Regions from separate parts of the Bradyrhizobium icense genome, predicted to be linked through region 1. Evidence: predicted binding sites of a transcription regulator. Region 1 holds the regulator's gene; each other region holds the start of a gene.

Region 1 (3,990 bases):
CTGATCCCTTAGAGTCCTTTTGTGCAGGCGTAAACGTTCGGCGCGGTTAGCGCGTCCGGCGAGGGCTAAGGGATTCTGACCGCAGGGATTTTTAAGACGAATGACTCGCCAGCGCTGCCCCCGATTGGCCGGCGCGATGCGAAGGGAAGATTACGATGACCGTTTTGACCTGGTCCGACGATCGCGTCGAACAGCTTAAGAAGCTCTGGGAAGCCGGATTGTCGGCGAGCCAGATCGCCGCGGAACTCGGGAATGTGACGCGAAACGCAGTGATCGGCAAAGTTCACCGGCTGGGCCTGTCCGGCCGCGCCAAGAGCCCCTCCTCGGCCGCCCCGCGGCAGCGCAAGGCACGTCCCGCCCAGCCGATGATGCGGGTAGCGCGCCCGGTCTCGCGCGGCAACACCGCGCTGGCGCACGCCTTCGAAGTCGAGATGGAGCCGGATCCGATCGCCTTCGACAACGTGGTGCCGATGAGCCAGCGGCTGTCGCTGCTCGAACTCAACGAGGCCACCTGTCACTGGCCGGTCGGCGATCCCTCGAGTCCGGAATTCTTCTTCTGCGGCGGCAAGGCGCTCACAGGCCTGCCCTATTGCGCCCACCACTCGCGTATCGCCTACCAGCCCGCCGCCGATCGGCGAAGGCAGCAGCCGAAGCAGACGAGGTAAGGGGCGCGCCGTTATCTCAACGATGTCGTCCCTGCGAACGCCGGGACCTATAACCACAGGCGCACGTGGTTATGCCTCGCTGAAGCTCCAGCGCATTTCAACAATCGAGATTGGTGTTTACGAGTCCCCGCGTTTCGCGGGGACGACGGCTGGGTTCGCCGAGGCTGAGTTCGCCGAGATTGCAGCGGAGCAGCTACGGCTCCACCTTCGCAAACCGGTCATCCAGCGCGTAGCCTGCGCCGCGAACGGTGCGGATCGGGTCCTGCTCGCGGCCGGGGTTGAGCAGTTTGCGCAGGCGGCCGATGTGGACGTCGACGGTGCGCTCGTCGATATAGATGTCGCGGCCCCAGACGCTGTCGAGCAACTGCTCGCGGCTGAAGACGCGGCCGGGATGCTCAAGAAAAAATTCCAGCAGGCGATACTCGGTCGGGCCGAGATCGATCTGGCGGCCGGAGCGAGCGACGCGACGCTTTTCGCGGTCGAGTTCGATGTCGCCATAGGTCAGCACGGTGGCGAGCCGCTCGGGGCTGGCCCGGCGCAGCAGGCCCTTCACGCGCGCCAAAAGTTCCGGCACCGAGAACGGCTTGACGATGTAATCGTCGGCGCCGGTCGCAAGCCCCCGCACGCGCTCACTCTCCTCGCCGCGCGCGGTCAGCATGATGATCGGCAATTGCTTGGTTTCGGGGCGCGCCCTTAAGCGGCGGCACAGTTCGATGCCGGAGAGCCCCGGCAGCATCCAGTCGAGCACGACAAGATCGGGCACGCGCTCCTTCAGCCGCGTATCCGCATCGTCGCCGCGGCCGACGGTTTCGACCTCATAGCCTTCTGCGTCGAGGTTGTAGCGCAACAGCGTGGTGAGCGCTTCCTCATCCTCGACCACCATAATGCGCGCGCTCATCCTGCTCTTGCCTCTCTTGTTTGACGTGTTCTCTGCGCAGATAAGTCTACGCAATCTGCGTAAACTTGATTGCTATGCGAACCGGTTTCCACTTCGCTTGAAAACGCTTTGTCAGGTATTGGGTACGGTCGTGGCAAACGTCGTCATGTCGCCCTTCGGGCGCTTGTCGAGCATCTGCTGTCCCTCGATCATGTAGAACACGGTTTCGGCGATGTTGGTGGCGTGATCGCCGATCCGCTCGATATTCTTGGCGCAGAACATCAAGTGGATGCAGAACGAGATGTTACGCGGATCTTCCATCATGTAGGTCAGGAGTTCGCGGAACAGCGAGGTGCAGATGGCATCGACTTCCTCGTCGCCTTTCCACACCGCCATCGCCGCCGGCAGATCGTGCGCCGCATAGGCGTCCAGCACCGACTTGACCTGCGACTGCACCAGATCGGTCATGTGTTCCAGGCCGCGCATCAACTTCAGCGGCTGGAAATCGTTCTCCAGCGCGGCGACGCGCTTGCCCATGTTCTTGGCGAGGTCGCCGATCCGCTCCAGATCGGTGGCGACCCGCATCGCGCCGACGATTTCGCGCAAATCGATCGCCATCGGCTGGCGGCGGGCGATGGTCAGCACCGCGCGCTCCTCGATCAGATGCTGCAGGCGGTCGATCTCGACGTCGGTAGCGACGACGCGCTTACCGAGCTCAACGTCGCGGCGAACCAGCGCGTCGACGGATTCGGTGATCATGCGCTCAGCCAGGCCGCCCATCTCGGCGACCAGACGGGTGAGTTCCTGAAGATCGCTGTCAAACGCCTTGGCGGTATGTTCGGATGCCATGTGTCGTCTCCTCAACCGAACCGGCCGGTGATGTAGTCCTGGGTACGTCGATCGCGCGGCGAGGTGAAGATCTTGTTGGTATCGTCAAATTCGACCAGCTCGCCCAGATACATGAAAGCGGTCTTGTCGGATACGCGCGCCGCCTGCTGCATGTTATGGGTGACGATGGCGATGGTGTAGTCCTCCGATAGCTCCTGGATCAGCTCCTCGATCTTGGCGGTCGAGATCGGGTCGAGCGCCGAGCAGGGTTCGTCGAACAGGATCACCTCAGGCCTGACCGCAACGGTGCGCGCGATGCAGAGCCGCTGCTGCTGGCCGCCGGAGAGCGAGAGGCCGGAAGCGTTGAGCTTGTCCTTGACCTCGTTCCACAGCGCGCCGCCGCGCAACGCCTTCTCGACCCGGCCGTCCATCTCGGACCTCGATATCTTCTCGTAGAGGCGGATGCCGAAGGCAATGTTCTCATAGATCGTCATCGGGAACGGCGTCGGTTTCTGGAACACCATGCCAACGCGGGCCCGCAGCAGATTGAGATCGAGCTTGGGGTCGAGGATGTTGGTCTGGTCCAGCAAGAGCTGACCGGTCGCGCGCTGACCCGGATAGAGATCGTACATCCGGTTGAATATCCGCAGCAATGTGGATTTGCCACAGCCGGACGGGCCGATAAAGGCGGTGACGCGATGCGTGCCGAGCGTCAGGTTGATGTTCTTCAGCGCGTGGTGTTCGCCATAGTAGAAGTTCAGTCCACGGGCAGTCACCTTTGGTGCGGCCTCGGGCAGTGGCGTCTGGGGAATAGGCCCGCTCGCGTTACTCACGGATACGGAGATGTCGGTCATTTGGATTTCCTCTCGGCGCCAAGGATGCGCGCGCCAATATTCAGGGCCAACACGGTGAGCGTGATCAGAAGCGCCCCGCTCCAGGCGAGCTGCTTCCAGTAGACATAGGGGCTCTGGACGAAGTTGTTGATGGTGACCGGCAGGTTCGCCATCGTCTTGGTCAGGTCCAGGCTGAAGAACTGATTTGAGAGCGCGGTGAACAACAGCGGCGCGGTTTCACCGGCGACGCGGGCGGTGGCGAGCAAGACGCCGGTGATCAGGCCGGCGCGCGCGGCGCGGTAGGCGATCCGCCGGATCACCAGCGAGCGCGGCAGGCCGAGCGCGGACGCCGCCTCGCGCAGCGGATTGGGCACCAGTCCCAGCATGTCCTCGGTGGTGCGCACCACCACGGGGATCACGATCACGGCCAGCGCCAGGCAGCCGGCAAAGGCCGAGAAGCCGCCCATCGGCACCACGATGGCGCCGTAGATGAACAGACCGATGATGATCGACGGCGCGCTCAAGAGGATGTCATTGATGAAGCGGATCACCGAAGTGAGCTTGTCGTGCTTGCCGTACTCGGCGAGATAGGTTCCCGCGAACAGGCCGAGCGGCGCGCCGATGCCGACCCCGATCACGGTCATGATGATCGAGCCGATGATGGCGTTACGCAGGCCGCCGTCGGTCGATCCCGGCGGCGGCGTGTCCTGCGCGAAGACAGCGAGATTGAGGCCGGCAAGGCCGTTGTAGAACAGCGTGAACAGGATCAGCGCCAGCCAGGTCACGC
Region 2 (3,990 bases), 330 kb from region 1:
GGCGAGCAGATGTCGATCTACGACGCGGCAATGAAGTATCAGCAGGAGAGCGTGCCGCTGGTGGTGTTCGCCGGCGCCGAATACGGCAACGGCTCCTCGCGCGACTGGGCTGCGAAGGGCACCCGTCTGCTCGGCGTCCGCGCCGTGATCTGCCAGAGCTTTGAGCGTATCCATCGCTCCAACCTGGTCGGCATGGGCGTGTTGCCGCTCACCTTCGAAGACGGCACGTCGTGGACATCGCTGGGCCTCAAGGGCGACGAGACGGTGACGATTCGCGGGCTCCAGGGCGATTTGAAGCCGCGCCAGACCCTGACGGCCGAGATCGTGTCCGGCGATGGTTCGCTGCAGCGCGTGCCGCTGCTTTGCCGCATCGATACCCTCGATGAGCTCGAGTACTACCGAAATGGCGGCATTCTGCATTATGTGCTGCGCAAACTTGCGGCCTAGAGCCTTTCCGGTTCTGATTGAATCAGAACCGGGCTCCAGGTTTTTGTTTTGACGCGTTTTCTTTACGCGAGCCGGAATCCCACTTCGCTTGAAAACGCTGTAACGCGGATTTGTGATCAGTGCCTCACTTCGAAGTGAGTAGCGACCAAGAAGAAGGCGGCCTATGAAAAGGCCGCTTTCGCGCGTCTGGGGCACGCTTTCAGGAGCTCACATCATGCCCCGTATAAATACGGACGGAAAACGCTACCACCGGTTCACAGCATGTCTGCGATGATGGCCTACAACTGCATATCGCGATGGACCGGTGCGCTCGGCGTTTGCGCGATCATCGCCGTCATCCGCCCGGCTCATGCCGATCCGCGTGCCGTGGTCGAATTGTTCACCTCGCAGGGCTGTTCGTCGTGCCCGCCGGCCGACCAGATCGTCGGCGAACTCGCCAAGGATCCGTCCGTGATCGCGCTGAGCATGCCGATCGACTATTGGGACTATCTTGGCTGGAAGGACACGCTGGCGGATTCGCGTTTCAGCGCGCGTCAGAAAGCCTATTCGCATGTGCGCGGCGATCGTAACCTCTACACGCCGCAGATGATCGTCAACGGCTCGGTGCAGGTGATCGGCAGCGATCGCGCGGCCATCGACAGCGCCATCAAGAATACCAGCAAGACTGAAGGCGTGATGTCGGTGCCGGTGAAGATGACGTTGTCGGGCAAACTGCTCAACGTCTCGATAGAGGCGAGCAAGGTGCCGACGGCGGGCCGCGGCGAAGTCTGGATCTGCTCGATCTCAAAGGCGGTGCCGATCTCGATTGGGCGCGGCGAGAATCGCGGCCAACAAGTCACCTACTACAACGTGGTGCGTAATCTCGTGAAGGTCGGCGACTGGAGCGGCGGTTCGGGAAACTGGACCGTTCCGCTGGAAAATATTTCCCGCGACGGCGTGGATGCCGCGGTTGTCTACGTCCAGGACGGCAGTCGCGACAAGCCGGGCGCGATGCTCGGCGCCGCCATGACGGCGCTGCGCTAGTTAGTTAGCTCCACGCTCCATCCGGGCTACGAGGCCACCTTCAGCGTCGCAAGGTCGGCGAAGTCAGAGCCGCGTGTGACATTTGCAAGAGCAGTCACCAAAACGAAAAAGGACCAACTCTCGTTGGCCCAGTATCGGGATTAACTCCCTCTGCGAACAGGCCCGATCCCGACGGCCCCGGGGGGCTGGGGGCTGAGGAATCCGGAACCGAAAGGACCGGGCCAACGCAGGATTATCTTTTCGCAATTCAGCGGGGCGGGCGGTGGGCGGAAGTGGGGCAGCAATAAGATTCCGCTAACGATCCCGTGAATCGCTGGTTTCCGGGATATCGGCGATCCGCCGCGGTTTCTTTCGTATTTACAACCCCCTTGCGGCGTCCAGCGGTTGGCGCAATCATGTAAGTTGGATGACAGGAGGCGCTCCATGAACCCGATATCGGAGGACACCGATCCGAGCGCGAGCCGCGCAGTGGCGCGCGCCGCCACTGCAGTCCCGCCGCCGAGCAGCGTCACATTCAATCGTCTCGAACTCAACCGTATCCTGAATTTGTACGGGCGCATGGTCGCCGATGGCGAGTGGCGCGACTATGCCATCGACTTTCTGAAGGACCGCGCGGTGTTTTCGGTCTTTCGCCGCGCTTCCGAAGTTCCGATCTATCGCATCGAGAAAGATCCGCGGCTCGCGCGCAAGCAGGGCATGTACAGCGTGATCTCGGCGACCGGACTGATCCTGCGCCGCGGCCACGAACTGGACCGCGTGCTGCTGGTAATCGACCGCAAGCTGGCGGTGGTTTAATCGGCCGGGCTACTGCGAGCCGGGGCCCATTCTACTTTGCATGGGGTTGTTTTCGCGATTTTGAGTCTGATCCCGTGGGTGTACCGTCAAAGAGGCGCTACGCTTTATCCAGACTACGAAGTGGGGATCGTCGTTGCGCCTTCACCCAGCGCGCGCTGCATCATCACCGTGTCGAGCCAGCGGCCGAACTTGAAGCCGACACAGGGATGCGTCCCGATCATCTGGAAACCGCATTTGGCGTGAACACCGATCGAGCCAGCATTGGCGGAGTCGCCGATGACGGCGATCATCTGCCGGTACCCGCGCGCCTCGCATTCGGCGATCAGCCGCTGCATCAGTTGCAGGCCGATGCCGCGCCGGTGCGTGGCCGGTTTCAAATAGACCGAATTCTCCACCGTGAAGCGGTAGGCCGGCCGTGGCCGGTAGGGGCCGGCATAGGCGTATCCGATCACTTGGCCTTCGGCGGCGACGAAATAGGGAAAGCCGCCATCCGACAGGACTTTGAACCGCCGGGTCATCTCGGCGAGGTCGGGCGGGACAAGCTCGAACGTGGCGGTGCCGTAGCGCACCGCGTGCTCGTAGATCTCGGTGATGGCAGGGAGGTCGGCCTCGGTGGCGGGCCGGATTTCAGGCGTGGACATGCCGGCAGGATATTTTTGCTGCGCGCAAAAGAAAAGCCCCGGCCGCGAGGCCGGGGCTTCAACTCATACCTGGTCGGTAGGCGCCTATTCGCGCTGGCCGAGTAGCTGCAACAGCAGCGTGAACAGGTTGATGAAGTTCAGGTAGAGGGACAGCGCACCGGTAATCGCCGCTTTCTCGGCAATCTCGCCGCCCTGAGAGGCGTAGCCGTAGATGTAGTCGTTCTTCAGCCGCTGGGTATCCCAGGCGGTGAGGCCCGCGAACACCAGCACGCCAACCACCGAGACGATGAACTGCAGCATCGAGCTTGCCAGGAACAGGTTGACCAGGCTCGCGATGATGACACCGATCAGGCCCATGAACAGGAACGACCCCATGCCGCTCATGTCACGCTTGGTGGTGTAACCGTAGAGGCTCAGTGCGCCGAAGGTCGCCGCGGTGATGAAGAACACCCGCACGATCGAGGTGTGCGTGTACACCAGGAAGATCGACGACAGCGAAATGCCCATCAGCGCCGAGAAGGCCCAGAACAGCAATTGTGCTGTCGCGGGCCGCAGCCGGTTGATACCGAACGAGATCGCGAACACCATCGCCAGCGGCGCGAGGATGAACAGCCACTTCAGCGGGCTGACAAACATCGCGTAGCCGAACGGCGTAAGGAAGGCGTTGCCGAACCTGGCGGCGGCCCCGGCCTGGTCGGTCGTCACCGCGGCCATGTAGACGCCGAGCGCCGCAAGGCCGGTGATCGCAAGGCCGATGCTCATGTAATTGTAGATGCGCAGCATGTAGGCGCGCAGACCGGCATCGACGGCCGCAGCGTCAACGCGTCCGGCAGCCCGGCCGAAAGGAGATACGTAGTTACGGTCTAGGTCCGACATGGTCGAATTCCCGTTGGTTGCCCGGCGGAGCGCAAGGGGTTTGCGGCGCCGGTTAGATTTCTTAGTTCAGATGTCCCGATCTGCCGACGTTAAACTTACGTCATGAACCCGGCCACTGATCCTGGCTGGTATGTGGGAAACTAACACATTCGACGCAAGCTTCCATGCGCGGCTGAATGTCGCTTCTACCGGCCATCTGCGCGTAAAT
Region 3 (3,990 bases), 1.2 Mb from region 1:
CAACTGTGTCTCGGTGCAGCCGCTGGAGACCGAGTTCGGCCGCAAGCGGCGGATCGATCAGTCGAACTGCAACAAGGACTTTTCCTGCATCGAGGGCTTTTGTCCGAGTTTTGTCACCGTGCATGGCGGCAAACTGCGTAAGGCCGACCGTGCGGCGGCCGATCCTTCCGCGCTGTTCGCCGACCTGCCGACGCCGGCACCGCTGGCGCTCGATGGCGCCTACAACATTCTCGTCACCGGCATCGGCGGCACCGGCGTCATCACCATCGGCGCGCTGCTCGGCATGGCCGCCCATGTCGAGGGCAGGGCGTGCTCGACGCTCGACTTTACCGGATTGTCGCAGAAGAACGGCGCGGTGATGAGCCATGTCCGCATCGCGCCTGTTGCGGATGATCTCTCGACCGTCCGTATCGCGCCCGGCGGCGCCAATCTCATCCTCGGCTGCGACATCGTGGTCGCCACCAGCATTCCGGCGCTGAGCCGGGCCGAGCGCGGCGTGACGCGGGCGATCGTCAATGCCGACCTGCTGCCGACCGCGAGCTTCGTCATCAATCCCGACATCGATTTCGAGGCGGGAACGATGCTGGAGGCGCTGAACGAGGCCGTCAGCGCCTCCGACGTCGACATTCTCGATGCGACCGGGCTTGCCACGGCGCTGATGGGCGACAGCATCGCCACCAACGCCTTCATGCTCGGCTTTGCGTTCCAGCGCGGGGCGATCCCGCTGTCGCTGGAAGCGATCATGAAGGCCATTGAGCTCAACGGCGCGGCGATCGAGATGAATAAGCTCGCATTCTCCTGGGGCCGGCTCGCCGCGCACGATCTGCAGCGTGTCGTCAGTGCGGCGCGCTTCAAGAGTTCGGGCGCGGCGCCGGTCCGGCGGACGCTCGAGGAGAGCATCGCCTTCCGCGCCAAATTCCTGGCCGATTACCAGGATGAGGCCTATTCGAAGCGCTACCTCGCTGAGGTCGAGCGCGTCCGCGCCGCTGAAGCCAAGGCCGCGCCCGGATCGCATGATCTCACCGAAGCCTTCGCAAAAGGCCTGTTCAAGCTGATGGCCTACAAGGACGAGTACGAAGTTGCACGGCTTTATTCCGACGGCGAGTTTGCGAAAGCACTAAAGGAACAGTTCGACGGCGACGCGAACGTCAAGGTCAGCCTCGCGCCGCCGCTGCTGGCCAAGCGCGACAAGGTGACGGGACACTTACGCAAGCGCGAATTCGGCGCCTGGATATTCCGCGCCTTCGAGATCCTCACGTGTTTCAAGTTCCTCCGCGGAACCGCGTTCGATCCGTTCGGCTATACGGCCGAGCGGCGGATGGAGCGGGCCTTGCCGGGCGAATATTCCGCGATGATCTTCCGTCATCTCGACCGAGCCCCGCCGCATGATTGGCCACGTCTGGTGGCGCTGGCGAAATCAGCGGAACTCGTTCGCGGCTATGGCCACGTCAAGGAAGCCAACGTCGCGAAATACCGTGCGGAATGTACGCGGCTGGAAGCGACGATCGGCCAGCCGGTGGCGCAGGCGGCCGAGTAGGGGCTGTTCATCCGGCTCGTGAACTTTTTCACAGGCTGGATCAGTCACCGGTAACCTCAAGGGAAAGGAACGGCTGGATTTGTCCGTTCGGCTCCCTACATCACGGCTGTTCTTAAATCTTTGGGTTGATTTCAGGAGGCCCGCGATGGTCCTGAAAAGCGCTATTGCCGCAGCACTTTGCACGGGGCTCCTGATATCGGGCAGCGCCGCGCGGGGGGACGAGTATCGCGCGGGCGAGCTCTTCGGCCTCGATCCTTCCCAAGCCATGCTCTCACCGAAGCGGCTCGGCCCGGAAACGCGATTCGCCCCGGTCCGGATCGAGGCCAGAACCGATCGCAAGCCGGTGAAAACGGAACGCGTGGTCGTGCCCAAGGCCGCCGCCGCGCCCAAGGCGGCTGCGCCCAAAACTGCTGCCTCCAAGACTGTCGCGCCCAAGACTCACTTGGCGCATGAACGCGTGCAGAAGCCGCGCGCTGCGGCCCGCAGCACCAAGCAGGTGCGTCGCCACACCAATCCGCTCGACGCCCAGGCCCGCGACACGCGGATCCAGACCTGGCCGTGCAAGTCCGGCGGCATCTGCGACTGGCAGCGGTAGACTAAATTCGTAGCTGCCGTAGGGTGGGCAAAGCGCAGCGTGCCCACCCCATTAGTCCGCAACGTGTTCGTGAATGGTGGGCACGCTGCGCTTTGCCCACCCTACAATTCTACGGCGGACAAGTCGCTCAACCCATCCTACTAATCTGCACCTTCATCCACCTGTCGTAAAACCTTCGGCCAGCATTCAAATTGCTCGGGCACACCTTCGTCGTGATTCGACGAGGGTGCTTCGATGCCGATTGCGATTCGAGCCAAGCCCGCCTTGACGCGGCGTCAATGGTTGGTCCGCTCCGCCGCGACATTCGCCGTCGCCGGTTTCGGCGGCCTCGCCAGACCCTACCTCAGCCGCGCCGCGGATCGGCCGCTCATCACCAGCGGCATTCAATCGGGCGACGTCTCGGCCAATTCCGCGGTGATCTGGGCGCGCGCCGACCGCGCGGCGCGGATGCAGGTCGAATGTTCGGCCAGCGAAGATTTCAAGTCCATCATTGGCACGGCTTCGGCCGATGCGTTGCCGGAAGCCGATTTCACTTCGAAGGTTCTGCTCGACGGATTGCCGCCGGGGCAGGATATTTTCTATCGCGTGCGGTTTGAAAGCGAGCCGGGGATCGCCGGCGAGCCGCAGGTCGGGCACTTTCGTACCGCGCCCACCGCACGGAGCAACGTATCGTTCGCCTGGTCAGGCGATACGACGGGGCAGGGCTGGGGCATCGACGAAAGCCGTGGCGGGATGCGGACTTACCGCACGATGCTCGACAACCGCCCCGACTTCTTCATCCATTGCGGCGACCACATCTATGCGGACTGCCCGGTGGAGCGGGAATTGAGGCTGCCCGATGGCGGGATATGGCTGAACGTCATCACCGAGGAAAAATCCGTCGTCGCCCAAACCCTCGCGCAGTTCCGCGGCAATTACAAATATAACTGGCTCGACCAAAGTTTCCGCGCCTTCCATGCCGCCGTCCCCCTGTTCGCGCAATGGGACGATCACGAGGTCACCAACGACTGGGCGCCGATCGGCACGGCCGACGAGACCGGCTATGCCGAAGACGGCAGCTCGCATCTGGTGGCGCGGGCGCGCCGCGCGTTCCATGAATTCATGCCGATGCGCGCGACGCCCGCGCAGGACGGCCGCATCTATCGCAAGATCGCCTACGGCCCGCTGCTCGATGTCTTCATGATCGATATGCGCAGCTACCGCGATTCCACTTTGAACCGGCGCGACGACCACAGCGACACCTGCATCCTCGGCGCGGCGCAACTGGCCTGGCTGAAGCGCGAGCTGGTGGCTTCCGACGCCACCTGGAAGGTGATCGCCGCCGACATGCCGATCGGTCTCATCAGCGAGGATGCGATTGCGCTCGGCGACGGCCCGCCCGAGCGGCGCGAGCATGAGATCGCCGATTTGCTGTCGTTCATGAAGCGTGCCGGCATCCGCAACACCGTGTGGCTGACCGCCGACATGCATTACACGGCCGCGCATCATTATGATCCGAACCGCGCGATCTATCAGGACTTCGAACCGTTCTGGGAGTTCGTCTCGGGCCCCTTGCATGCGGGCACCTGGGCGCCGGCCCCGCTTGACAATACGTTCGGGCCGAAAGCGATGCTCCAGAAGGGCTGCAGCGGCGAGAATCTCGCGCCCTGTTTCGGGCTACAGTTTTTCGGCCGCGTCGACATCGACGGCAAGACCGAAGTGATGACGGTGACGTTGAAGGACGTCGACAACCGCGACCTGTGGTCGGTCGATATCGAGCCCCGCCCGGATGCGCGGCCGGGCCAGATCATGGCGCAGCACATCTGAGGCTCGGTTGCCTCAAGGGCACTACCAGCAGATAGCTGCCGACCACGATGAG
Region 4 (3,990 bases), 3.0 Mb from region 1:
AGTCGGGCGGCAAGGTTATCGGCACCGTCAGGCACCCCCTGAATTCGTCGGACTTCTCCTCGTTCCTGCTGCAGGCACAGGCGTCCAAAGCCAAGATCATCGGCATGGCGAACGCCGGCGGCGACACCACCAATACCATCAAGCAGGCTGCGGAGTTTGGCATCGTCTCGGGCGGCCAGAAACTCGCGGGACTGCTGCTGTTCATCAATGACGTCCACTCCCTCGGCCTCAAGGTGGCTCAGGGCCTGAACTTCACGGAAACCTTCTACTGGGATCTGAATGACGGCACCCGCGCGTTTTCGAAGCGTTTCTCCGAGCGCATGAAGAACAAGGCGATGCCGTCGATGGTGCAGGCCGGCGTGTATTCGGGCCTGATCCACTATTTCAAGACGATCGATGCAATGGGCGGCAATCCGCACGATGGCGTCAAGGTGGTGGCAAAAATGAAGGAAACGCCCACCGACGATCCGCTGTTTGGCAAGGGCACAATCCGTGCCGACGGGCGCAAGCTTCATCCGGCCTACCTGTTCGAGGTGAAGAAGCCCGCGGAATCGAAGGGGCCTTGGGACTATTACAAGCTGGTCGGCACCACTCCGGGCGAGCAGGCTTTCCGGCCGCTTTCGGAAAGCGCCTGTCCGCTGGTAAAGAAATAACAACGAAGGCCCGTCGGCGTAGTGCCGGCGGGCCTTCTCTTGCGGCCCAACGCCAACCCGCGTCATAACGAGATCGAGTGCGAAACCGATGCAAGCTCTCTACGCCCAGCTCCTGGTGGGATTGATCAACGGATCGTTCTACGCGTTGCTCAGTCTCGGGCTCGCCGTGATCTTCGGCATGCTTAACATCATCAATTTCGCCCATGGCGCGCTCTACATGATGGGAGCATTCTGCGCGTATTTTCTGCTGCACCTCACGGGGATCGGATACTGGTGGGCGCTGATCATCGCGCCGATTGCCGTCGGCATCTTCGGCATGATCCTCGAACGGACCATGCTGCAATGGCTGGCCGGTCTCGACCACCTCTACGGGCTGTTGTTGACGTTCGGCATCGCGCTGATCGTGCAGGGCGTGTTCCAGAATTACTTCGGCTCGTCCGGCCTGCCGTACGCCATTCCCGATTATCCGGAGGTCGGTGGGTTCCGCGGATTACAGGGCGGCATGAATCTCGGCTTCATGTTCCTGCCAATCTACCGCGGCTGGGTCGTCGTCTTCTCGCTCGTGGTGTGCCTTGCCACCTGGTTCCTGATCGAAAAGACCCGCCTCGGCGCCTATCTGCGTGCAGCAACTGAAAACCCGACCCTGGTGCGCGCCTTCGGCATCAACGTGCCCAGGATGATCACGCTGACCTACGGCCTCGGCGTCGGCTTGGCGGCGCTGGCCGGCGTATTGTCCGCGCCGATCAACCAGGTACGGCCGTTGATGGGCGCGGACCTGATCATCGTCGTGTTCGCGGTGGTGGTGATCGGTGGCATGGGATCGATCATGGGATCGATCATCACCGGCTTTGCGCTCGGCGTGATCGAGGGACTGACCAAGTATTTTTATCCCGAAGCTTCCAACACCGTGGTGTTCGTCCTGATGGTGCTGGTGTTGCTGGTGAAGCCAACGGGACTGACGGGACGGACTGCCTGACATGAGCGCATTGACTGACGACACACTGCCGGTAACGCCGCGCGCCATGCGCGACGAGATGATCATGTTCGCGGCGATGGCGGTGCTGCTGGGCCTGGTGCCAATGAGCGGAATCTACCCGTTCTTCGTGATGCAGGCGCTGTGCTTCGCGCTGCTCGCCTGCGCGTTCAACCTTCTGATCGGCTATGGCGGCCTGCTGTCGTTCGGCCACGCGATGTTCCTGGGGACAGCAGGCTACTGCTCGGCGCATGCGCTCAAGGTCTGGGGTTTCACACCTGAACTCGGGATTCTGGTCGGCGTCGCCGGTGCTGCGGCGCTCTCGGTCGTCACCGGCTTTATCTCCATTCGGCGGCAGGGCATCTACTTTGCGATGATTACGCTGGCGCTGTCGCAGCTCCTGTATTTCATCTACCTGCAGGCGCCGTTTACCCATGGTGAAGACGGCATCCAGGGCATTCCGCAAGGCCGTCTGTTCGGAATATTCGATCTCTCCAAGCCGACGGTGCTTTATTACGTCGTGCTGGCTGGCTTTCTCGGCGGCTTCCTCCTGATCTACCGCACCATCAACTCGCCGTTCGGCGAGGTGCTGAAGTCGATCCGGGAGAACGAACAGCGCGCGATCTCGTTGGGCTACAAGACCGACCAGTACAAGCTGCTCGCTTTCATCCTCTCCGGAACGATTGCGGGCTTTGCCGGCTCGCTGAAGGTGTTCGTGGCGCAGAATGCTTCGCTCACCGACGTGCACTGGACGATGTCGGGTGAAATCGTGTTGATGACGCTGGTCGGCGGCCTCGGCACGGTATTCGGTCCGGTCGTCGGGGCCTTCGTTATCATCGCCATGCAGCAATATCTGGCCGGTTTCGGCCAATGGGTGACGGTGATCCAGGGTGTCATCTTCGTGGCCTGCGTGTTGACGTTCCGCCGCGGCATCATCGGCGAAATCGCGCATTATTTCCGTCGATCGCTGTAGATTTCGTGTCCCGGATGCGGTGCAGCGTGCAGCGCTGCTCCGCAGTGCCGGGACCCATCTTTGCGCGGCGGGATGGACCCCGGCTCAGCAGCGCAGCGTTGCACGCCGCGCAGCGTCCGGCGAACGCTCCACAAAAGCGGTGGATGACCTGGTTCCCGGGGCCTGCCGTTGCGCGCTTTCTCCCCGAATGGTCTATGACAGTTTTGTGACAGGCCGCGCCCGGCGGCCATTTCTGACCGACGGAAAATACCGATGTTGCGCTGGTTTCGTGCCTTTTTGCCCAGGGAGGAGCGGTTTTTTGACCTGTTTGCCCGCCACGCCCAGACGGTCGTGCAGGGCGCGCTGGCGCTGCAGGACATGATGCGCGGCGGCGAGGAGACGCCGGTATTCTGCCAGCGAGTTAATCAGTTCGAAAACGACGCCGACGGCATCACGCGCGAGGTCCTGACCGCGGTCCGCCGCACCTTCATTACCCCGTTCGATCGTGGCGACATCAAGAACCTGATCACGTCGATGGACGACGCGATCGACCAGATGCAGCAGACCGCGAAGGCGGTAGTGCTGTTCGAGGTCCGCACGTTCGAACCCCCGATGCGCGAAATAGCCACGCTTTTGGTTGAGTGCGCCAATCTGGTCAGCCGCGCGCTCCCGCTGATGCAATCAATCGGCAACAACGTTGCGATGCTGACGGCCATTACCGAGGAAATCGGAAAGCTGGAGGGCCGTATCGACGATCTCCACGACATCGGGCTGAAAGAGCTGTTTCTCAAGCACCGCAACGGCAATTCGATGGACTTCGTCGTCGGCGCCGAGATCTACAAGCATCTCGAAAAAGTGTCCGACCGCTTCGATGATGTCGCCAACGAGATCAATTCGATCGTGATCGAACAGGTATAGGGCGGGCCAATTCAGTGGACGCCACCCTGGCTTTTCCAATTCTGGTCTTCTTGATTGGCGTCGCGCTGCTGTTCGATTTCCTCAACGGCCTGCACGACGCCGCCAATTCGATCGCCACGATCGTATCGACCCGCGTGCTGCGGCCGCATTATGCGGTGGCCTGGGCGGCCTTTTTCAACTTCATTGCCTTCCTCGTGTTCGGGCTGCACGTCGCCAACACCATCGGTAAAGGGATCATCGAACCCGATGTCGTCGATGCGGCCGTGATCTTCGCGGCGCTGATCGGCGCTATCGTCTGGAACCTGATCACCTGGGGCCTTGGGATTCCCTCGTCCAGTTCGCACGCGCTGATTGGTGGACTGGTCGGCGCCGGCATGGCCAAGGCCGGCATTTCCGCGGCGGTCTGGAGCGGTCTATCCAAGACGTTGCTGGCGATCGTGCTGTCGCCGCTGGTCGGATTCCTGTTGGCGCTGGTGCTGGTCGCGATCGTGTCC

What was found. The regulator PhoB, encoded in region 1, activates phosphate uptake and scavenging genes when phosphate is short. The targets are predictions, from matches to a motif close to TGTCATNNANCTGTCAT.
Region 2: the regulator PhoB is predicted to act here: its motif matches at 1,866-1,882, upstream of LMTR13_RS37710 (DUF2794 domain-containing protein).
Region 3: the regulator PhoB is predicted to act here: its motif matches at 2,284-2,300, upstream of LMTR13_RS30560 (alkaline phosphatase D family protein).
Region 4: the regulator PhoB is predicted to act here: its motif matches at 2,794-2,810, upstream of LMTR13_RS22905 (DUF47 domain-containing protein).

Annotation. Positions count from the first base shown of each region.
Region 1 is NZ_CP016428.1:7,816,822-7,820,811, forward strand. It holds gene LMTR13_RS36235 (GcrA family cell cycle regulator) at 156-665, shown strand; gene phoB (phosphate regulon transcriptional regulator PhoB) at 859-1,563, opposite strand; gene phoU (phosphate signaling complex protein PhoU) at 1,675-2,391, opposite strand; gene pstB (phosphate ABC transporter ATP-binding protein PstB) at 2,403-3,224, opposite strand; gene pstA (phosphate ABC transporter permease PstA) at 3,221-3,990, opposite strand, start outside.
Region 2 is NZ_CP016428.1:8,145,590-8,149,579, reverse strand. It holds gene acnA (aconitate hydratase AcnA) at 1-447, shown strand, start outside; gene LMTR13_RS37715 (DUF1223 domain-containing protein) at 709-1,470, shown strand; gene LMTR13_RS37710 (DUF2794 domain-containing protein) at 1,894-2,265, shown strand; gene LMTR13_RS37705 (GNAT family N-acetyltransferase) at 2,379-2,906, opposite strand; gene LMTR13_RS37700 (Bax inhibitor-1/YccA family protein) at 2,991-3,782, opposite strand.
Region 3 is NZ_CP016428.1:6,574,200-6,578,189, reverse strand. It holds gene LMTR13_RS30570 (indolepyruvate ferredoxin oxidoreductase family protein) at 1-1,537, shown strand, start outside; gene LMTR13_RS30565 (hypothetical protein) at 1,683-2,132, shown strand; gene LMTR13_RS30560 (alkaline phosphatase D family protein) at 2,367-3,938, shown strand.
Region 4 is NZ_CP016428.1:4,829,482-4,833,471, reverse strand. It holds gene LMTR13_RS22920 (ABC transporter substrate-binding protein) at 1-653, shown strand, start outside; gene LMTR13_RS22915 (branched-chain amino acid ABC transporter permease) at 742-1,629, shown strand; gene LMTR13_RS22910 (branched-chain amino acid ABC transporter permease) at 1,631-2,599, shown strand; gene LMTR13_RS22905 (DUF47 domain-containing protein) at 2,852-3,496, shown strand; gene LMTR13_RS22900 (inorganic phosphate transporter) at 3,511-3,990, shown strand, end outside.